DNA from 3 places in the Rahnella sp. CFA14(1/10) genome. Region 1 is predicted to be linked to each of the others. Evidence: predicted binding sites of a transcription regulator. Region 1 holds the regulator's gene; each other region holds the start of a gene.
What was found. Region 1 encodes CRP, which controls carbon source genes, mostly activating them, when cyclic AMP is high. Its sites were predicted from a motif close to ATGTGANNNNNNTCACAT; they were not measured.

Region 1 (7,645 bases):
GTGACAGCGCTCGGGCATTGCCATCCGGCACTGGTGAAAGCGTTGCATGAGCAGGGCGAAACCCTCTGGCATGTCAGTAACGTATTTACCAATGAACCCGCCCTGCGACTGGCGCAGAAGCTGATCGATGCCACTTTTGCCGACCGTGTATTTTTCGCTAACTCCGGCGCTGAAGCCAACGAAGCGGCTTTTAAACTGGCGCGTTACTATGCTTCACACCGTCACAGCCCGTACAAAAGTAAGATCATCGCTTTCCATAACGCCTTCCATGGTCGCACGTTGTTCACAGTTTCCGTGGGTGGCCAGCCGAAATACTCCGACGGCTTCGGCCCGAAACCCGCTGACATTGTGCATGTGCCGTTCAACGATCTGGATGCCGTAAAGGCGGTGATCGACGACCACACCTGCGCCATTGTGGTTGAGCCGGTGCAGGGGGAGGGCGGCGTTACCCCCGCTACCCAGGCGTTTCTGCAAGGCCTGCGCGAGCTTTGTGACAAACATCAGGCGCTGCTGGTTCTGGATGAAGTACAAAGCGGTATGGGACGCAGCGGCAAGCTGTTCAGCTATATGCACTACGGCGTGACGCCCGATATTCTGACCACAGCCAAAGCGCTCGGCGGCGGTTTCCCGGTCAGTGCCATGCTGGCAACTGAAGAAGTGGCTTCCGTTATGGAGCCGGGCAAACACGGCACCACCTACGGCGGCAACCCGCTGGCCTGTGCGGTGGCTGAAGCTGCGCTGGATATCATCAATACACCTGACGTACTGGCTGGCATCAACGAACGCCGCGAGAAATTCATCAGCGCGCTGGATGCCATCAATCAGAAATATCACATCTTCAACGAGTTCCGTGGTCAGGGGCTGCTGATCGGCGCCGAGCTTGCCGATGCGTATAAAAACCGTGCCGGAGAATTCCATGCCGCAGCCGCAGAAGCCGGGCTGATGATGCTGGTCGCCGGACCAAACGTGATGCGGTTTGCGCCTTCACTGGTGATTGATTTCGCTGACATCAGCGAAGGGATGGAAAGGTTTGAGAAGGCGGTGGGGAAAGTTTGTGGGGGGTGATCCCCACGGCCCCGTCTTTAAACGCTTGATCGAGAAAATTTCGGTTTCCCACTAACATTTATCACATGGTCTCTTGCGCCGAAACCGACCAAAGAGGGCTATGACTAGCCCTCTTTGGTCGGTTTCGGCGCGGTGAGTTAAGCGATCACGGCAATTGAAAAGCCGAAAGTTTCTCCATTTCAAAAAGCAGTCTGGCTGCAAGCCAGTAAAAAGGGGGATTTGAAAGGGGTCTCCCCCTTCACGCCCGCCGCGTCAGCCAGATCCCATGATGTGGTCGTTGCTTCCACGCCAGTGACGAGATCGTATGCATTACGCTGAGATGTGAAATCACGCGCCGCAGGTGGCGTTCCATTTCGGTCAGCGGCATATCCGGATGAAGTTCCGGCGCATTAAACAGATTATTCTCGCTGCCCGGCCCGTCATAGAGCAGTCGTTGCTGGCAGCTTTGCAGTGCGATTTCGCAGGTCTGCAAATATTCCGTCGCCAGTTTTTCCGGCAACATATAATGTTCGCGTGCGAGGATTGTCATCGCGTTGATATGTTCGACCACAAACTGGCTGTGTGTCACCCATAACCGCATGTCTGCCAGATAATGCGAGTTAAAGCCGGGCTCCTGCATCGCCTGGTTTAAAGAAGTGAACAGCTTATTGTGCGCCTGATTGACCTGCATACGGGTATACGCCAGTTTTGCGGTGTCGGGGTTTTCCTCAAGCAGCAGACGGATAGCGTCCTGATACGTTTCCAGCGCCTGATGCGCGTTCTGGCGCAGCAAACCGCTTTGCCATTGCGGCCATAGCCAGAGGGTGCCACCGAAGGCCAGCGCACAGCCGAGCAGCGTATCGACCAGTCGTGGTATCAGAAAATGCACACCGTTCATCGCCAGTAGTTGCAGGGTATACACTGCCGTCACCGTCATGCCGACCATCGCCAGCCCGTAATTTTTGCGTAAAACCGTATAGGACAACAAGGTGATCAGCAGCATGCACAGCAGCGTGGTGCTTTCCGGTAGCGCCAGTTTTAACAATCCTGAAGCAATCAGCAAACCTGCCAGCGTACCGAGCGCACGGTGCTGGATCCTGACCCGAGTGGCGTTATAGCCGTTCTGGCTGACCAGCATGATAGTCAGCAAAATCCAGTACGGTTTGGGCAAATTGAAGAACAGCCCCAGGCTGCTGCCAATCGCCAAAATAATGCCCAGACGCGCGGCATTACGCAGGGCCACGGATTTGAAAGAAAGATAGCTTTTTAGCGCAGTCCAGAAGGGCAGCCGTGGCTGGGTGCTCATCAGATCGCGCCGGTATAACGGGCGCTGGGTCCGCAGCAGGCGCGCAATGCGGCTGAAATGGTAATAACAAAACTGGCCAACCGGATTGTCCGGGTTACGCGCGGCGATTTTCTCCAGCGCAGCCAGCTCATTGGCCATGGTAAAGCGCTCAGATAAACGGTGATAAAGAATATCGCCGGCAATCACCCGAAGACGGGTGGAAATCACCTGCGCATTGCGGCGGATTACCGCTTCTGCATGGCTTTCCTCAACCAGTTTCTGTACTTCCTCCGGCTGATGCAGGCTGACGGTAATGTGCTCCTGCAAATCGAGAGCAACCTGAAAAAGCTGAAACAGTCGCTTATGGTGATGATGATGTCCGTGTTGTGGCAGCATGTGTAATTGCTGATAAAGCAGGGCAATCAGGTCGATAACCTGCTGCTGACGGGTAAGTAATGGCGGCAACGCCGTCTCGGGATCGGTATGTTGCGTCAGCAGACTGTACTTGGCCTCGAAATAATCCGCGAGTTGCAGATAAAGCTGGCTGAGCGTTTCGCGCATAGGCTGTTCTTGCGAAATACGAAACCACACCCAGTTAAACACCCCGTACCAGGCTGTGCCTGCTGCGAACAGCACCGGTGCCTGCCACATCGGGCGCACGCCGACCATACTCAGTGTGAAAATAGTGGCTACCAGCGCGCCGGGTAACAGGCGCGCATGTAACGGGCTGATTTCACCGGTAACGCCGAGCAATAACGCCAGCGATAGCATGATCAGCGGCAGCGGAACGTGCCAGTTTTCCAGCATCAGTTGCAGCAGAATGCTGCTCACGGCAAACAGTGAACCGCCGACGATCAGACGTTTGAAAAAGCGTTTGTGCGGGGTATCCAGACCGGCGATGTTACAGCAGGCCGGGCAGAGGGAAAACAGCAGACCCATTTGCAAGTTGCCAAACAGCCAGCAAATGCCAACAGGCAGGCACAACACCAGCGTCTGGCGCAGCGCGTAATTCACTTCAGGATGGTAAAACAGTTTTCGCCATAACGTCATGGGTAAAGCTTAGCCCATAAAAAAGGCGCGACAGTATTCTGCCGCGCCAATTTTCGAGGGATTAACGTGTGCCGTAAACGACAATCGTTTTCCCGTGTGCGGAGATCAGGCTCTGATCTTCCAGCATTTTGAGGATTCGTCCGACTGTTTCACGTGAACAACCGACGATTTGGCCAATTTCCTGACGGGTAATCTTGATTTGCATCCCGTCCGGATGGGTCATTGCATCAGGCTGTTTAGCCAGGTTGAGCAACGTTTGAGCGATACGACCGGTTACGTCGAGGAAGGCAAGGTTGCCGACTTTCTCTGACGTCACTTGCAGACGGTTGGCCATCTGCGCGGAGAGACGCATCAGAATATCCGGGTTAACCTGAATCAGCTGGCGGAACTTTTTATACGAAATTTCAGCCACTTCACAGGCAGTTTTAGCACGTACCCAGGCACTACGTTCCTGACCTTCTTCGAAGAGTCCCAGCTCACCGATGAAGTCACCTTGGTTAAGGTAGGACAGTATCATTTCCTTGCCTTCTTCATCTTTAATCAGGACAGCAACTGACCCTTTCACGATGTAGTAAAGCGTTTCGGCTTTTTCACCCTGGTGAATCAGCGTACTTTTAGAAGGATACTTATGTATATGACAGTGAGACAGGAACCATTCAAGAGTCGGGTCTGTTTGTGGCTTGCCGAGAACCATTAGCTATTATCCTCTGTTGTTATCGCTGCCCAAAATCACAGGGCTCAGAGTTCCCTGTATGGCACTTCAAATCCAAAGCGCCCTTTCAGCATATAACTCCCCAGAAATGCTGCAAGCGGATGTCGGAGTGCAACAGCCTGTTTATTGCTGTTAACACCGTGGGTTCTGTTCTTAAACCGCAAAAACCGTCACCGCAATTTACTGGAAAGTATGTTTCGGCTTTGTTTGTAGCACAGGTTTGAGATGCTGTCTTCTGTTGTCTCGCTTCAGCATGATGGCGATCGGGTTACGTTGCCAGATTTTGGTCTAAAGGGTACTCTGAGAGCAGATTTCTAAAAGTTTATTCACCGGGAGAATAGTTCATGCACGCACGTGTCAAATGGGTTGAAGGGCTGACCTTTTTAGGTGAGTCAGCGTCGGGTCATCAGATTTCAATGGATGGTAACGCGGGCGATAAAGCCCCAAGCCCGATGGAAATGTTACTGATGTCCGCAGGCGGCTGCAGTGCAATTGACGTGGTATCTATTTTACAGAAAGGCCGTAATGACGTGCGTGATTGTGAAGTGAAGCTGACTTCACAACGCCGCGAAGAAGCGCCGCGTCTGTTCACGCATATCAATCTGCATTTTATCGTCACCGGTAAGGATCTGACCGATAAGATTGTTGAACGTGCGGTCAGCCTTTCTGCCGAAAAATACTGTTCAGTGTCTCTGATGTTGGGTAAAGCGGCCACCATCACCCACAGCTTTGAAGTGATTGCAGCGGAATAAAGTTTACTCGATTTTCTTACCTTCCATCAGGCGCTGCACCAGTGGCGCCATGATCAGCTCCATTGCCAGCCCCATTTTCCCACCTGGTACCACCAGCGTTTTGATGTGCGAGATAAATGACCCCTGCAACATTGCCAGCAGATAGGGGAAATCGATGTCGTCCAGTCCCTGGAAATGGATCACCACAAAGCTTTCATCCAGTGACGGAATGGCTTTTGCTGCGAACGGGTTTGAGGTGTCGATAGTCGGCACACGCTGGAAGTTGATGTGGGTGCGGGAAAACTGCGGCGTAATGTAGCTGATATAATCATCCATCGAACGCACGACGGAATCCATCACTGCTTCACGTGAATGGCCACGCTCCCCGGTATCGCGCACCAGTTTCTGGATCCACTCCAGGTTAACGATAGGCACAACGCCGACCAGCAAATCGACCTGGGCGGCGACATCAATTTTGTCTGTCACTACACCGCCGTGCAGGCCTTCATAGAATAAGATATCCGTTGGTTCCGGCAACGCCTGCCATGGCGTAAACGTGCCCGGCACCTGATTATAGGGAACCGCTTCGTCATAAGTATGCAAATACTTACGTGAACGGCCGGTGCCGGTTTTGCCATATTCGATAAAGCTTTTTTCCAGCAAACCAAAGTCATTGGCTTCCGGCCCGAAATAACTGATGTGGCGCCCGAGATCGCGTGCCTTACGGATCGCCGCATCCATTTCAGGACGGGTGAAATGGTGAAAACTGTCGCCTTCCAGCTCCGCAGCGCGTAAGCCAAGCTGTTGAAATATTTTACGAAACGCCACGCTGGTGGTCGTGGTGCCTGCACCGCTCGAACCGGTAACGGCAATAACAGGATGTTTGGCTGACATAAATGCTTTTCTCCAGAAAGGGGATACAGGCTGGCGTGACGCGGTCTTTTCTGTGGTTGAAAATGTAGTGCCGTGCTGCGCATAATTAAGCCTATTGTTACCATATTTATTCGCGAAGTGACAGGTTGTCACAACCTGCTTTCGAGCGGCTCTACCCGTCCTGCGGCACTTCTTCCTGCCCGGCGCGGAACTGACCGCGTGGCATAATATTCAGCGTTTCATGCAACTCTGACCATACCAGCACAATATCACCGCTTTTCAGCTGACGTTTCACGTCATCGACTTTTTGTTCCAGCGATCTTTCCTGCTCGCCGTAATCGGTGCCTTCGCGCAATACGAAGGATTCCACCACGCTGGTGAGCAGTTCAGGATCCAGTTCCTGCCAGGGAATAATCACTCTGTTTTTTCCTTAGTCTTATTTTCTAAATAGGGGGCGATCCAGGCCGGAATGCGTTGTTCCAGCCACATTTGGGGGTTACGTAAGCTGCCGGACACAAAGCCGACATGTCCGCCATGTTCCGTTAACTGATATTCCACGCAATCCGGTAAATCTTCTGCTTTCGGGATGACGTCGGGTGTCATAAACGGATCGTCTTTGGCGTGGATAATCAGCAGGGGGGTTCTGACCTGTGCCAGTAACGGCAGACCGCTGCACCGGCGGTAATAATCCAGCGCGTCGGTAAATCCGTGCGCTTTTGAGGTAATAGCATCGTCAAATTCACGAAGACGACGCATGGCTTTCAGTTGCGCCAGCGTGACGGGCAATGTCCCAGGGTATTTTGCCAGCTTACGCGAGGCATTGCCTTTGAGCTGACCGAGCAGATAGTGCTGATAAATCCGTGATGAACCGCGTTCCAGCCGGTAAGCGCAAGGTTCCAGCATCAGCGGTGCGGAGACCACCACGGCGGCGCTCAACGTACAATTTTCGCCTTCCTGCCCGAGATAACACGTCAACATATTGCCGCCGAGTGACACACCTACCGCGCCGGTCGGGACTTCGCCATAGGTCTCATTGAGCCAGTGAATGAAAAAGCGGGCATCTTCGGTTTCACCGGAATGATAAATACGCAGCAGCTTATTAGGTTCACCGCCGCATCCGCGGAAATGCATGACCACACCAAGCCAGCCTTTGTCTTTCCACGCCTGCAATAAGCCGTGCGCATACGGGCTGTAAAAGCTGCCTTCCAGGCCGTGAAACAGGATCATGCGAGGTTTATGTCGCGCCTGTGCCGGATCTTCACTCCAGGCTAAATCCAGAAAATCGCCGTCCGGCGTATCCAGCCTTTGCCAGTGAGGTTTAAGTGTTGCATGCCGTCTTATCAGTCGCGGGAGTAGCGTCTGGATGTGCGGATTACTGGCCCCGCGTAAGGGGCGAAAGGTTTCAACCATAAGATGAATAAATTTCTCTTAAGAGGCTCTTGTGCGATCAATATCACGCTGTTAGCTTCAATGCTATCGCACATCTTTCGGGTCGGAGAACCCAAATTAAATGGAACCTGGTTTATTTTTATCGATGCTTGGATTTTTATGGGTCGCCGCCATTACCCCCGGCCCGAACAATATGTTACTCACCACGTCTGGCGCTAACTTTGGGTTCTTCCGTTCACTTTGGCTGATGGTCGGCATTATGCTTGGTATGCAAAGTATTTTGCTGCTGGTGGCCTTTGGTGTCGGCGGTCTCATCACGATTTATCCTGCGTTACACCTGTTTCTCAAAATCGCCGGTAGCCTGTATCTGCTGTGGCTGGCGTGGAAGATTGCAACGTCTGCCTATGAAAAACTGGAAACCGGTGCGCCGCCGCCAAAACCGATCCGTTTGTATCAGGGCTGGTTGCTGCAATTTCTTAATCCGAAAGCCTGGCTGATGGGACTGGGTGCGGTCGCGAGCTTCAGTCTGGCGGGCGCCGCCTATAATCCTTCGATTGCCGG
Region 2 (7,645 bases), on a different contig from region 1:
GGAAATGCGGCGGCTGGCCTGGCAATGTTCAATCCAGAACTGACGAATTTCCGGGTTCGCGTGTGACAACGTGAAGCCGTCTGCGCTCATCGGGTGTGAGAAACAAGACGGGTTGAAGTCCAGACCCAGTTTGTTTTTCTTCGCCCAGTCAACCCAGCCGGTGAAGTGCTTCGGCTCGATTTCATTACGGGCTACGGGTTGATCGGACTCCAGATAAATCGCATGCAGATTCAGACGGTTAGGGCCGGGTATCATGGAAACTGCCAGTTCCAGATCAGCGCGGAGTTGCTGAGCGTTACGCGCTTTGCCGGGATAATTACCGGTCGCCTGAATGCCGCCGGTCAGGCTGCCTTCAGGGTTTTCGAAGCCAGCGACATCATCCCCCTGCCAGCAATGGATAGAAACGGGCAGGGTATCAAGTTGTCTGATTGCAGCTTCGGCATCAATACCCAGCTGTGCAAAGCGTTCTTTGGCAAGTGTCCATGCTTGATCGATAGATGAAGTCATACTGCGAGTTCCTCATTGGCGTGACAGAGCGCCTGAAAGCGGCGCCAGTGAATAGCGAAATCCGCGTGAATACGGGGAAGGTAATGGTGTTGCTCAAAATTCGTGGCAACAATGCGACGAAATTCAGCGGTATCGTTGACGGCGTTCAGCGCCATCAGCTGGCAACCGATATTGCCCAGCGTTGAGGCCTCGACCGGGCCTGCGCTGACGCGTACCTGACAGACATCAGCACAAAGCTGGTTCAGGAACTGGTTCTGGCTGCCGCCGCCAACGATATGGATATCTTCCAGCGGTGCCCCTTGTAACTGAGCAAGTTGCAATGCAATTTTGCGGTACAGCATGGCAAGGCTGTCGAAAATACAGCGAGCCAGTTCAGCCGGGGACTCCGGTACCGGATCACCCGTTTGACGGCAGGCATCACGAATGGCAGCGACCATGGAGGGAGGATTGATAAAGCGATCTTCGTTCGGGTTAATCAGATAAGTGAACGGCGTGACGTTTTTAGCCAGCGTGATGAGTGACGGTAAATCCTGGATGTTCAGTTCGCGGCAAACCCGCTGAAACAACCATAACCCCATGATATTTCTTAATACACGATAGCTGCCATCAATGCCGCCTTCGTTAGTGATATTGTCGTGAAGTGCCTCAGCATGGTTAAAGGCTTGCGGGCTTTCAATGCCCATCAGCGACCAGGTGCCGGAACTGAGGTAGGCGCTGTGTGAACGGGTCAGCGGGGCGGCAACCACCGCGCTGGCAGTATCGTGCGTCGCGACGCTGAATACCGGCACGCTGCGGCCGCGGGGGCTTTTCCACACTCCCCGGGAATGACCCGGCTGGGTGGGTTTTTGTAACCAGCGGCGTGGTACACCCGCCAGTTTCAGCAAGTCTTCGTCCCAGTCACCGGTGGCGAGATTGAGCATTTGCGTGGTGCTGGCGTTGGTGTATTCCCAGTTCAGTTTGCCGGTGAGGCGGTAAAAGAAATAATCCGGGATCATCAGCATGTGAGCCGCTTTATTGATGATGTCAGGCTGCTGTTCGCTCAATGCACGCAGTTGGTAAAGTGTATTAAACGGCATGAACTGGATGCCGGTTTTCTGGTACAAATTTTCACGGCCAAACTGCTGTTCCACCCGCGCCATCACGCCTTCCGTGCGGTTGTCACGATAAGCAACCGGCAAACCGACCCGCTGCCCCTGAGCATCAAGCAGGACGTAATCCACCCCCCAGGTATCAATCCCGATACCGTCAAGCTGAACACCGGACGCATCAAGGCGATTCAGCCCTTCAAGAATGTGTTTTTCCAGCGCATCAAGGTCCCAGGTATCGTGACCATCAACGCGGATCAGGTTATTAGGAAACCGGTGGATTTCTTTCAATGTCAGCGTTGCTGCCGGATCGGGATCCTGACGGGTAAATGTCGCCAGCATCACCCGGCCGCTGGAAGCGCCGAGGTCAATAGCGGCAAGATGGTGAGTTGTCATAGCGGCCATTCCTTATCGAAGATATGGCCAGTGTAGGGGGAGCGCCTGAAAGGCACCTTCCGGTGATTGCCACCGGTTTTGGCAGGATGGCAGCATTAAAAAGGTAGATGCGAGGCAGATCACATAATGCTCCAAAGCTGGCTGAAACAGGGCTATCCGCAGCTGAGTAATGCGGCATAAGCGATTGTGATCTTTGCCGCAGATCTGCATCAGGGCAGAGGGAATCTTTGAAATATGACCGTTTATGATGCTTTTACTGCCGTGGTTTGAAGGCAGGAAAGCAGGCCGCAGGGTAGGGTTGTTCCCCGAAGCACAGTGATTTTGAACCGGAGGTGATACATGACGTTACTGAGAGGTGATGATTATTTTGCGGCGCCTGAGCTGACCGTGACGGTTGAGCGCCGGCTCCCACAAGATGTATTCCCGGAGCACTACCATGATTTCCATGAAATTATGCTGGTGGAAAGCGGATCAGGTGTGCATATCTTTAACGACAACCCTTATACACTGACGGCCGGTGCGGTCTGTTTCGTGCGAGCCAGTGATCATCATCTGTTTGAAAATGTTGATAACTTACGTCTGACAAATGTGTTGTTCCGCTCACCGAAGGCGTTCCGTTTCATTCAGGACGTCAGCCACTTCCTTCCTCAGGAACATCACTATCAGTCTCAGATCCACTGGCAGCTCAGCCCGTGTGTACTTTCACAGGTGCTGAACTGCATTACACAACTTGAAGCACTGCCGGACAGCGTTGAAATGGAACATATCGCGACCCGTGAAAGTCTGTTTTTACAATTGCTGATCCTGCTTTATCAGGATTGTTTCCAGCCACAATTGCGAGATACCTCGGAAAACAGGGTCAATCAACTTTTGCAATGGCTCCAGTCGCATTACAGTGAGGAAGTGAACTGGACTGAAGCTGCAGAACGCTTCTCACTGGCGCTGCGAACATTACATCGTCAGATGAAGCATTACACTGGCATGACGCCGCAGCGGTATCTTAACCGGCTGAGGTTGCTGGAAGCGCGCCGTCGTTTACATCATAGCGATCAAAGCATTACCGATATCGCTTATGCCTGCGGGTTCAGTGACAGTAACCACTTCTCGACACAGTTTCGTCGGGAATTTTCGGTGTCGCCAAAACTCATGCGTGATCAGTTGCGTTAAACGGCACCTCTCGCAGTTTCCGGTATGTTTACCTGAGTACTGCCTCGTTTATTTTGTCGTCAAACGGGTGAGAGATTGCAAATATGTCGTTGAAATTGAATAAAAATGATTTCTTTCTGACCGACATGAATTCGGTGGTGGTGGCTGAACGCCATCCCCAGGCCGACTTTCCGAGTCATGACCATGATTTTGATGAACTGGTTATTGTCTGGCGCGGTAATGGTCTGCATGTCTGGAACGATATCCCTTATCCCATCACCTGCGGTGACCTGTTTTATATTAATTCACGGGACCGGCATAGCTATGAGTCAGTCAACGAACTGGCACTGGATAATGTGCTGTTTTGCCGTGAGCGTTTCGGGCTGGCGGCCGACTGGTCGCAATTATTGCCGGGCGAGAATGTCAGCCAGGAACAACGTTACTGGCGGCTGAGTACGCTTGGCATGTCAGTTTTGCGTGATAAAGTGGATGAGCTTGCTAAAGAGTGTATGAAATCGGAGCCGCTTTCGGTGCAACTGAGCGAAGCCCTGCTGATGCAGCTGGCACTCTTGTTATTACGCTTTCGCCAGCGGCCGGACAGTGGCGCGTTACCGGATGCGCATCAGCTGGATTTATTGCTGATGGCCCTGCGGGCAAATATCGCCGCTCCCTTCCACCTTGAAACGTTTTGCCTGCAACATCAGCTTAATCCGCGTGCTTTACGTTCGCTGTTCAAGCAGCACACCGGCATGAGTGTGACCCATTATTTACGTCAGCTGAGGCTTTGCCGGGCGATGAGTTTGCTGCGTTATGGCAACATGACAATCAGTGATGTGGCCGCTGAATGCGGCTTTGATGACAGTAACTATTTTTCTGTGGTGTTCAGTCGGGCAAGTGGTGTTTCGCCGCGTGACTACCGGCAACGTTTTACACAGCAGGCCGGTAAAATCCTTTTATCCTCAATGACCGCAGAATAAATTCTGCGGTCATTAAGCGATGCAGCGCTTACAGTGCCATACCCAGACCGACAATATTTGCCGCCAGAATAATCACCAGCGCACCGATGCAAAGCACACGTACCGGTTTTTTGCCTACACCGAGCCATTCTTTCAGCACCAGACCGACGATGCCCCCGCACAAGACGTAGAAACTCATGTGCAGCATCCAGCTCATGTAATCATATTCTGCCGGAATGCTGGCATGACCCCAGGCGTAGAAGAAGAACTGCAGATACCACATTACGCCGCCAATAATGGAGAAGATCGCATTCGTAAGCAGCAGGGATTTCGCCACCGACATATCGGCGCGCAAAGAGAGGGTTTTACGTGTTGCCAGACGGATAAAGCAGAAGCCGAGGTTAACTACCGCACCGCCGCCCATGATCACCACATAACTCGGCAGGGCGACATACAGCGGATCAATCCCGAGCGCGCGCGCCGCTTCGTGCATGGGCACTGCAGCGCTCATGGCGAAAGACATCCCCGCAGAGAAAATTCCGCACATTACAGCCAGAATCAGCCCTTTACGCAGATTGAACTCTTCAGCTTTAATACCTAATGCTTTTTCTTTCAGGAAGCCCGCATAGCTGACAATGGCTACACCAATGACCGCAACAAATACGCCGAGCAGGGTGAGCTGGCCACCTAATGTGCCAAACAGAATGCCAATTTTGCCCTGCAAAACAGGCGTCATTAGCGTCCCGATAATCAGGGTAATGCCAATGGCGATGCCTATCCCCATCGACATGCCGAGATAGCGCATGGTCAGACCGTAATTGATGTTACCGATCCCCCACATGGCGCCAAACAGAAAAACGGGCAACAGAGTGGCAAAACTGAATGAACCGTAATAGGCCCAGAAATCAGGCAATAGCACGTAGCTGACCGCCCAGGGCAGAATGATCCAGGAAAAAAAGCCGCCAAGCGACCACATGGTTTCCCATGACCAATGTTTCACTTGTTTGAATGGCGCATAGAAGCAAGCTGCGCTGGCTGCCCCTATCAGATGCCAGATGATCCCTAACACTATCGAACTGTTCATACACCGGACCTTTTATTATGTAGAGTAATGGGTAAGCAAAAGCGCTGCTGTTAGCTGATCCTGCAGAAATCCGGGCAGCGGGTGGCGGTAGTGTAAGAAGTGTCCGGCAGGGGAGCCTTCCGGTCAGTGCCACCGGAAAATCAGCGCTGGCACTCGCCGGAAGATGCACATGAGTCAGTTCACAAATCCGGTGGTCGAATTAATAATCACATTAAATCAACAAATTAAAGAATTTTATGAGATAGAGAGAGACCGTTTACAGAACAGGCTGAGAACATGCGGGAAGGCGACATAAAGATGTGCTTTAGGATTATTTTTATCTGTCAATATTTCGGGGCAATCGGGGGGCGTGAAGGGCTTATTTAAATAGAATTAAAAAGTTATAAAGTAACAAGGAAGAGTAACATTCATTATTTAAGTCAATTTGTTTACTTTCAGCCAGAACCCTTAATCTGGCCGAAAGTTGAATGCTTATGCAGCGAAACTGAATGGCAGGTTATTTTTATGATGAACCGGCAAAACGCTGAACATCATTCGCAAAAATTATGAACGCTAAATAAGTTGTTAATCGGACATACAAACAATCGTCAGGCTATTTTTTCTTCGACGGTTTGCTGAATCTCTCCGGGTTGATCCCAGGCATAAAATATTTTATTACGACCACTGTTTTTTGCGTTATAGAGTGAGGTATCAGCTTTACCCAGAGCCTGAATAAAGTCACCTTCCTCCAGCGCAGCCAGCCCGGCACTGACCGTGACATGTGTGGAAACTTCAGCATTAAACAAATGCGGGATATTCAGCCCGAGGACTTTATTCTGGATACGCTCAGCCATGCGAACCGCATGCTCCTGCTGAACGTTGGACATCAGCACCAGAAACTCTTCTCCGCCATAACGGACAACCACATCCCGCGAGCGCACTGCATCGCGGATAGCGGCAGAAACACGCACCAGTGCCTGATCGCCCATCGTATGGCCATAGTTATCGTTATAGGCTTTGAAATGGTCGATATCGAGCAACATGACGTAGTGCCCGGAGGCCTGATTAAACAGTGTTTCCAGCTTATTCTGCAACCCCCGGCGGTTGTACAGGCCGGTCAGGGGATCAAGCATACTCAGGTCGCTGAATTTTTCCCGTTCACTGTAGAGATTGGCCACCATCCTGCGCGTGAATTCGTCACTGCGCCTCAGCATCAGATGATGCAGCCACAGGCCAATCAGTGGTAATGAAACTGAGAAAAGGATACGGCTGACATGTTGAAACTCGTCCAAAAAAATCACACAAAGAGTGGAAGGTACTGCATGCAGACAAAAAGCCAGAAAATTATCTGATAAAGCGATGGCGCTGATAAATAATATACTGAGTAAGCTGATTAAAAGATAATTTTTATCTAAATGGCTGGTTGCTTCAAAGCGGAAGGCTATTTGCCAGGCCCATAACAGGCCGACGGCAATGGAACAGATATTCAGATGGGCAGAGTAATTTTTCTTACTGAAAAAAGAAAATATCAGCCCTGAAAAACAAAGCACAAAAATCAGCACCAACGGTAATGGCGCAGGGGCTGCATTCTCTGGCGGGTAAGCCATAGAAAATAATGCTGTTGCGCTATTTAAAAAAAAGAATAGCAACATCGCCAGACGATGTTTGCTTTTAAGCAGCTCATCATAGGAATGAGATATCATCAAATTTACTCTATTTAGCTTGTGTTGTTCTGAATAGATAAAGTGCTTTAGCGCCTTGCACCGCATAATTATCCTAAACGGGCAGGCTAATAGTACTAATATGTAATTATTAGAATGCAATAAATATCGTTTTTAAGTGACTGTCTTAATGGAGACTTTACGGGTTTGGTTTAACCGCCCCAAAACTAGCACTTTTGCTGTCAGGTGTCACCCAAACGAAGAGCGTGACCGCAAATAGGTGGTAAATGAGAAAAAATCCTATATGATATTGGTTCTCATTATCATTATTTGGAGCAGGGTTATGATTCCGGCAATTGTCATAGCATGTGGGATCTGGGCGGTTGTAGGGATGTTTGGTAAACGTCTCACCAGTGGCTGGGGGATATTATTGCCTTGCGCACTGATGCCGCTGCTTGCCCTGACACATATGTCACTCGATCAGTTGCGTATGCTGATCGTGGTTGCGATGCTGGTCACACTGGGCATGCTTTTTCACCGCACATTACGCCATTATATGTTGCTGCCATCATTCATGGCGCTGGCAGGCAGTCTGGCTGCGGTAACGTTGAATTTTACTATTTTGTAATATAAGGATTTTGAGATGAAAAACAGGAGACACAGTAAAGCTGCCGGTCTTTTTTATTTTTTGAAACTGAAAGAAGTATCGCAGGAAGGAAAAGCTGAGGAGCATAATCACGTGGTGCGAAGAGAGGGACTTGAACCCTCACGTCCGTAAGGACACTAACACCTGAAGCTAGCGCGTCTACCAATTCCGCCACCTTCGCACAG
Region 3 (7,645 bases), on a different contig from region 1:
TCTATAACCACCCTTCGCAAACTGAGGTCATTGATCAGGCCATCAAAGATTTCGAGGCCCAGAATCCGGGTGAGAAAATCACCCGCAGCGTTCACTCCTTTGACGACACGCGCATTCCGCTGAAGCTGGCGCTTTCCTCCGGCGAAGGCCCGCAGGTGGCACAGGTTAACCAGGGCGGCGGTGACATGGGGGCTCTGGTCAAAGAGAAGTTGCTTTTTCCCATGGACGCCTACGCCAAGCAGTACGGCTGGGAAACGCGTTTTCCGAGTTCGATCCTCAAACGCAACCGTTGGTCTGATACACAAGACTTTGGCAGCGGTCATCTTTATGGCGTAGCCAGCCTCGGCGAAATGGTGGGTTTGTACTACAACAAAGCCGTGCTGGATAAAGCCGGAATACCGGTACCTAAAACTATGCCGGAGTTTGAAGCCGCGCTGGCCAGGTTAAAACAACAAGGCACCGTGCCCATCATGCTCGGTCTGCTCGATGGTTCTGTGGGTGCACAGTTGCTTTCAACCCTCTGGGAAGAGCAAATTGAAAGCAGCGATCGCAAAACGCTGGACGATCTGATTTATGACGTGGGAGGTTCGTTTAAAGACAGCAAGCTGGTAAAAGCCGCTCAAATCATGAAGGACTGGAATGCCCAAGGCTATTTCTTCCCGGGTTATCAGGGGATGGGTCGCGATGATGCCGCTTCACTGTTTCAGAATGGCCAGGCCGCCTTTTTCATCAGTGGCACCTGGTACATGGGGCAGTTTAAACCGAATAAAGACATTCATTTCTCGGCAATGCCTGCCGTGCCAGGCGTAAAAGCACCGCTGATGGTGGGCGGAACTGATTTACCGTTCTCTATTACAGTCACCGCCAAAACCAAAGCGCAGCAGGACACTGCGGCGAAATACATTAATTACATTGTTTCTGACAAGGTTGCCGAAGCCTGGCTTAAAGCCGGTTTCCTGCCCGCCTCGGCAGATAAAAATGCCAAACTTCCCGCTGATAATCCGCTGCTGGCCGACGTGTACCAAGTCTGGACTACCGTCAATGCTAATGACGGACTGGGCCATTATGTCGACTGGGCAACGCCGACCATGGGTGACGTATTGAATGCCAACGTGCAACAACTGCTGGCCGGACGCATAACACCTCAGCAATTGACTGAAAAGCTTGACGAAAATTACCAGCAATACCTTAAAACCCTAAAGCATTAAGGCGCAAAGACAGCCCAAAATGTGACAACAGGCTAACAGGCCTGTTGTCACCTCAGTAAAGCAGAAGGTCATGATGAGGGTAACCATGAGGCGTATCCATGCTCAATAAATCAATGCTGCAAAATATGCTTTTTGTTTTGCCGTCGCTGCTGATCTACGGCGTATTTCTGCTGGCACCGCTGCTGTTTTCAATCTGGGCGAGTTTTACTGCCTGGGATGGAACCTCGTGGCCTGTATTCATCGGCATACAGAATTTTGTTCGTATGTTTTCCGATGCAACATTCTGGACTTCCATTGCTAACAACGCCCTGCTGCTGCTGTTTTACACGCTTTGCCCGATAGTCATTGGCCTCGCGCTTTGCAGTTTCCTTAACGATACCCGTCACCACGTTGAGCGCAGCATGCTGCGTATTCTGTTTTTCCTGCCCTATATCATGCCAATGGCGGTGCTGGGTGTGGTGTGGCGCTGGCTGTACAACCCGGCATTTGGCCCGATCGATCAATTGCTGCGCGCCGTTGGACAGCCACAACTCGCCTTAGCCTGGCTGGGCGATTTTAACTGGGCGCTGCCTGCGGTGGGCTTCGTCGCAACCTGGTATTTTTTTGGCTTCTGCCTGGTGCTGTTCATGGCTGGTTTGCAACGCATGGATCCCTCACTGCTTGAGGCGGCGGAACTTGACGGCTCAAGCCGCCGGCAGAAATTCATGCGCATTACGCTGCCGGCCCTAAAACCGGAAATCCGCGTCGCGCTGCTGTTGACAGTGATCGCGGGCATCAAATCCTTCGACCTGGTCTACGTCATGACCCATGGCGGGCCTGGTACTTCGACTCTGGTCACTAATATTTATATGTATCAACAAGGTTTTGACTTACGCCATTTTGGCTATGCCTCCGCTGTGGCGATTATCGGTATGGTGATGGTGTTTATTCTAAATGGATTAATCCATCTGGCACTCAGGGAGCGTCGTTAATGCGTAGCACTTCTCTTTTCTCACGCAGTGTGATTTGGCTGATAGCAATAATGACTATTCTGCCCTTTTTGCTGGCCCTGATGACCTCTTTCAAGACCCAGGCAGAACTGTTTCAGGGAGCCTTCACCCTGCCGGGCAGCCTGCAACTCGGCAACTATCTTTCCGCCTGGCGCGAAGGTCATTTTAATGTTTACTTTCTGAATTCAGTGATTGTGGTCATTCCGGTGATCGTCATCAGCATTTTTGCCGGGATTTTGTCGGGATTTGGTTTTGCTTTTTTGCGCCTGCCGGGGAAAAAATTCCTGGCATTTTTGCTGGGGCTGGGCATGGTCTTACCTTCGGAAGCTTTTATTATTCCGCTTTACCATGAGCTGCACTGGGTGGGCATGACAAACACTTATCTGGCGCTGATTATTCCGCAGGTTGCGCTTTCGATCCCCTTCAGCACGCTAATGGTCGCCACTGCGTTCCAGCAGGTGCCGAAAGAGCTGGTCGAAGCGGCTGTGATGGACGGTTCGAGCCGCAGCAAGATTTTGTGGGGGATATTGGTACCGGCTATCTGGCCAACGCTGTCAACGCTGTCGCTGTTACTGTTTATCTGGACCTGGAACGAGTTTCTGATCCCGCTGATCCTGGTCAATAAAGATGAACTGCGCACTTTGCCGATCGGCATGATGTTTTTCCAGAATAAAAACACCTTAAATATTCCGGAACTGATGGCCGGTGCCATGATTGCTATTCTGCCCATCGTGGCGGTATTTCTGGCATTTCAGCGCAAATTTATCAGCGGCGTGACGGAAGGTGCCGTCAAATAGAGCCAATATCTTCCCGCTGCCTTAAAAAATTCATCCTTAAAGGCGCTCATCTGCGCCTTTTATCAGTCACCCCCCTTTCGCTAGCAGGGCACTCACTCAGGCTTAAGCTTAATCAGCATATCCTGCGCGAATTGCTGTTTCAGTTCCTGCTTGCTTTTCGTAACGATCTGCCCGTCCGTGCCAATGCTCATATGCTGGGCATCAACATTGTGACGCGACTGGTACAGCATTACGGCCTGCAGGCTGTGTTCTTTCTGTTGCGGTGTCAGTGCGACACCATCGGGCCATTTCCCGAGTTCAACAGCCAGGGCGAGGCGTGAATAAATTTCCGGCGTCATCACATCAATAAGTTGATTAATTTCCATCTGGGCACCTCGTTTTCGTGCGCGATTATTCATACGGCTTGAATAATAGCTGAATCGATTTTGTCGGTTAGATTACATCACCATTTTCATACGCATTAACCGGCGGTTTTATCGCCGCTTTTGCCATCAGTGAAGCTCATTGAAGCAGAGTTTATGCAGTAACGCTCACCCGTCGGCTTCGGGCCATCCGGGAAAACATGTCCCAAATGGGCCCCGCAGCAGGTGCAGCGGATTTCAATACGCGCCATATTATGCAAATTATCAGTGAGATAATTTATCGCATCCGGGTGAACGGGTTGATAAAAACTTGGCCAGCCACATCCGGAATCGTATTTGGTATCAGAGTAGAACAAGGCTGAGTCACAGACCACGCAATGATAAATCCCTTCGCGGCGGTTGTGCAGCAGCTTTCCGGTGAACGGGGGTTCAGTGCCGCGTTTCTGTGTGACATAACGTTGTATTTCAGTGAGTTGTTCGAGTGTACAGGAGGATTTAGTTTCTATGCCCATAGTTTTCGTTCTCTGACGAATATAAAAATCAACGTAAATAACAGTTTATAATAACAAAAAATTAACAACGAGTCTGTCTGTTTTGTCCTAAACTGTATGGCATCAGCGTTAGCCAGCTTACAACTTGTGATGGCGATCACACTCTTGTTCATCCGGCTCTTTATATTCTGTTTTTCGCCCCCATGTGGTTGTGAGCCGATTAAAAAACCGGAACGTGCAATAAGCGAGCAGCAGTAGGTCGTCGCTTTGACTTACAGCAATAATTGACACGATTCCGCTTGACGCTCAGCAAGGTTTTTGTAATTTTACAACCAACCTTTTATTCACTAAAAAAATAGCTGGTGGAATATATGACTATCAAAGTAGGTATCAACGGTTTTGGCCGTATCGGTCGCATTGTTTTCCGTGCTGCTCAAGAACGTTCTGACATCGAGATCGTAGCAATCAACGATCTGTTAGACGCGGACTACATGGCATACATGCTGAAGTACGACTCAACTCATGGTCGTTTCAACGGTACTGTTGAAGTTAAAGACGGTCACCTGGTTGTTAATGGCAAAACCATCCGTGTTACCGCTGAGCGTGATCCAGCTAACCTGAAATGGAACGAAGTTAACGTTGACGTTGTAGCTGAAGCGACAGGTTTGTTCCTGGATGATGCAACTGCGCGTAAACACATCACTGCGGGCGCTAAGAAAGTTGTTCTGACTGGTCCTTCTAAAGACAACACGCCAATGTTCGTTATGGGTGTTAACCATAAAGAATACGCAGGTCAGGAAATTGTTTCTAACGCATCTTGCACCACTAACTGCCTGGCACCACTGGCTAAAGTTATCAACGACAACTTCGGTATCGTTGAAGCGCTGATGACCACCGTGCATGCAACTACCGCAACACAGAAAACTGTCGATGGCCCGTCTCACAAAGACTGGCGCGGCGGCCGCGGCGCATCCCAGAACATCATCCCTTCTTCTACCGGTGCAGCTAAAGCTGTAGGTAAAGTAATCCCGGCTCTGAACGGTAAACTGACAGGTATGGCGTTCCGCGTTCCTACTCCTAACGTTTCTGTTGTTGACCTGACTGCACGTCTGGAAAAACCAGCTTCTTACAAAGAAATCTGCGCAGTAATCAAAGCAGCTTCTGAAGCAGGCGATCTGAAAGGCGTTCTGGGTTACACCGAAGACGACGTAGTATCTACCGACTTCAACGGCGAAAAACTGACTTCCGTATTCGATGCGAAAGCAGGTATCGCGCTGAACGACAACTTTGTGAAACTGGTTTCCTGGTACGATAACGAAACTGGCTACTCAAACAAAGTATTGGATCTGATCGCTCACGTTTCCAAATAATTGGTAATGTGGATGAACTGATTGAAGGGCGACGCAAGTCGCCCTTTTGCTTTCTGTCGGATGCACTTTTTTATCAGCACATGAGTGCGATCAAACAGACAGGTTTGGTTCATGTGTAGTCTTGGTTCAAAATCGTAATTGTTTAACCCTGACAGGACTTTAGATAATGACAGAACAACTCTTTTCTCTTCCGGTCGTAAATCAGATCTCTACCTCCGTCAGCCAGCGTCTTATCGACGAACTGCCGGTGCTCGTGGTTACCCATCCTAAAGTACGTGCTGCGATTGCCCTGCAAGGCGCGCATCTGCTGTCATGGCAGCCTGAAGGCGAAGCACCTGTACTGTGGATGAGCAGCGCCAGTGCGTTCAAAGAAGGCGTCGCGATTCGTGGCGGTATTCCCATTTGCTGGCCGTGGTTTGGTCCGGCAGGCAAACCTTCCCACGGTTTCGCGCGTAACGTGGCATGGGAACTGACTGATCGTCAGGAAACTGCTGAAGGTGTAGTACTGACTTTAACGCTGAAAAGCTCCCCTGAAACGCTGGAGTTGTGGCCGCATGAGTTCACGCTGACCGCACGCTTCACACTCGGCTCAACCTGCCATATCGAGCTGGAATCTACCGGTGATTTCGAAGCCAACAGCGCCCTGCACACTTATTTCAACATTGGTGATATCGCCGGTGTCAGCATCAAAGGTCTGGGCAACAGCTTTATCGATAAAGTCGATGGCGCAAAAGCCAAGCAGGAAGAAGGTGACCTGACCTTCACGGGCCAGACTGACCGCATCTATACCCAGCCACAAGCCACCAGCGAAATCGTTGATCCGGTTCTGAAACGTACGCTGGTTGTTGCGCATGAAAATAATGCTGATGTAGTGGCCTGGAACCCGGGTTCAGCACTCTCGGTGAGCATGGCTGATATGCCGGATGATGGGTATAAAACCATGGTGTGTGTGGAAACAGCGCAGGTTTCCCAGACACATAAATCAACACATGCTGCCCCGGCGCGTCTGGCGGTGACCTTCTCAATCCGGAAATAACCGGTTTGTGGGGGTAATCAAGACGAAAAAGGGGCAATTTTGCCCCTTTTTGTCGTCAGATGATTGATATGAAGGGCTGATGTCAGACCATGTCCAGCGGCGTTTTATGATCCGGCGCCGGAAACGCTGTGTCAATTCGTGCTATTTCCTCTTCCGTCAGGCTAAGCGTCAACGCCGCCGCATTCTCTTTCACGTGCTGGGGTTGTACCGCTTTAGGAATGGCGATGACATTACCCGTGCGTATTACCCAGGCCAGTGCAATCTGTGCACCGCTGACACCCCGTGTTTGGGCGATTTCCTGGATCACCGGTGCCGTCAGCACCTCGTGACGTAACTTTCCTGCCTGTGCCAGCGGGCAATAGGCCATCACAGGAACACTGTGCTCCTCACACCATGGCAGCAGGTCAAACTCAATGCCACGGGCCGCCGCGTGATACAGCACCTGATTGGTCATACATTCATTGCCACCGGGGATTTTCCACAACGCCTGCATATCGTCAGTGTCCAGATTAGAGACACCCCAGCGGCGAATTTTGCCCGATTGCTGCAATGTTTCCATCGCCGCGACAGTGTCATGTAGCGGAATCGAACCACGCCAGTGCAACAGATACAGATCCAGACAATCGGTTTTTAATCGCTTCAGACTCTGCTCACAGGCGGCAATCGCTTTCGCACCACCTGCATGGTGCGGATAGACTTTTGACACCAGAAACACATCATCGCGACGACCGGCGATGGCTTCACCTACCACCCTCTCCGCGCCGCCATCGGCGTACATTTCTGCGGTATCGATCAGCGTCATACCGCTATCCAACCCTTGCTGTAAGGCTTTCACTTCGGCACGGAGGTCGCTGTTCCGTTCCCCCATATACCAGGTACCTTGTCCGATTGCGGGTATTGTCGTGCCATCAGGCAACTGCACGGTTTTCGCTTTCATCTGTTTCCTCCGGTTGGGTCATGGGTGAAAAGCCCGTTGAACCATAAATGTGCAAATGGGGCGAATCGCCCCATTACTGTGCACATCACTCACCAGAACAGTGCATCAGATCAGAAGGTGTAAGTCACTCCCGTCCACAGTACGCCTGTCCATTCTTTTTCAATGATCGGGCTGTCAGTCACTTCACTGGACAGGCGCAGGTAGCGGCCGGTCACGAATCCTTGCCAGTCAGGCGTGAAGTTGTATTTAGCGGAAACTTCGACGTACGGGCTAAAGCTGTCGCCCGGGGAATAGCTTTCGAAGCCACTACGACGAGATTCGTCTTTGGTGACGCCATAATAATACTCATTGAGATTCGAGCTGAACCAGGTCACGCCAAAGCCCGGCACCACAGCCCAGTTAGCCCCTTTAATCGCATACAGATAACCCAGATCAGCGGTCATGCCGTTGCTGGT

Region 2: rhaB (rhamnulokinase) is a predicted target of CRP. The motif match lies at 2,096-2,113, and genes of this name have one in related genera.
Region 3: msrB (peptide-methionine (R)-S-oxide reductase MsrB) is a predicted target of CRP. The motif match lies at 3,993-4,010, and genes of this name have one in related genera.

The regions. Positions count from the first base shown of each region.
Region 1 is NZ_SEWS01000006.1:12,815-20,459, reverse strand. It holds gene EVX52_RS13095 (aspartate aminotransferase family protein) at 1-1,065, shown strand, start outside; gene EVX52_RS13090 (YccS/YhfK family putative transporter) at 1,304-3,379, opposite strand; gene crp (cAMP-activated global transcriptional regulator CRP) at 3,441-4,073, opposite strand; gene EVX52_RS13080 (OsmC family protein) at 4,436-4,843, shown strand; gene EVX52_RS13075 (phosphoribulokinase) at 4,847-5,716, opposite strand; gene EVX52_RS13070 (YheU family protein) at 5,868-6,113, opposite strand; gene EVX52_RS13065 (hydrolase) at 6,110-7,105, opposite strand; gene EVX52_RS13060 (LysE family translocator) at 7,206-7,645, shown strand, end outside.
Region 2 is NZ_SEWS01000005.1:24,484-32,128, forward strand. It holds gene EVX52_RS11050 (L-rhamnose isomerase) at 1-507, opposite strand, end outside; gene rhaB (rhamnulokinase) at 504-1,988, opposite strand; gene rhaS (HTH-type transcriptional activator RhaS) at 2,328-3,155, shown strand; gene rhaR (HTH-type transcriptional activator RhaR) at 3,239-4,111, shown strand; gene rhaT (L-rhamnose/proton symporter RhaT) at 4,140-5,174, opposite strand; gene EVX52_RS11075 (GGDEF domain-containing protein) at 5,762-6,856, opposite strand; gene EVX52_RS11080 (DUF1435 domain-containing protein) at 7,158-7,442, shown strand; tRNA gene EVX52_RS11085 (tRNA-Leu) at 7,555-7,641, opposite strand.
Region 3 is NZ_SEWS01000002.1:419,257-426,901, forward strand. It holds gene EVX52_RS05545 (extracellular solute-binding protein) at 1-1,208, shown strand, start outside; gene EVX52_RS05550 (carbohydrate ABC transporter permease) at 1,307-2,179, shown strand; gene EVX52_RS05555 (carbohydrate ABC transporter permease) at 2,179-2,994, shown strand; gene EVX52_RS05560 (YeaC family protein) at 3,087-3,359, opposite strand; gene msrB (peptide-methionine (R)-S-oxide reductase MsrB) at 3,455-3,868, opposite strand; gene gapA (glyceraldehyde-3-phosphate dehydrogenase) at 4,219-5,217, shown strand; gene EVX52_RS05575 (D-hexose-6-phosphate mutarotase) at 5,384-6,253, shown strand; gene EVX52_RS05580 (aldo/keto reductase) at 6,336-7,190, opposite strand; gene EVX52_RS05585 (MipA/OmpV family protein) at 7,301-7,645, opposite strand, start outside.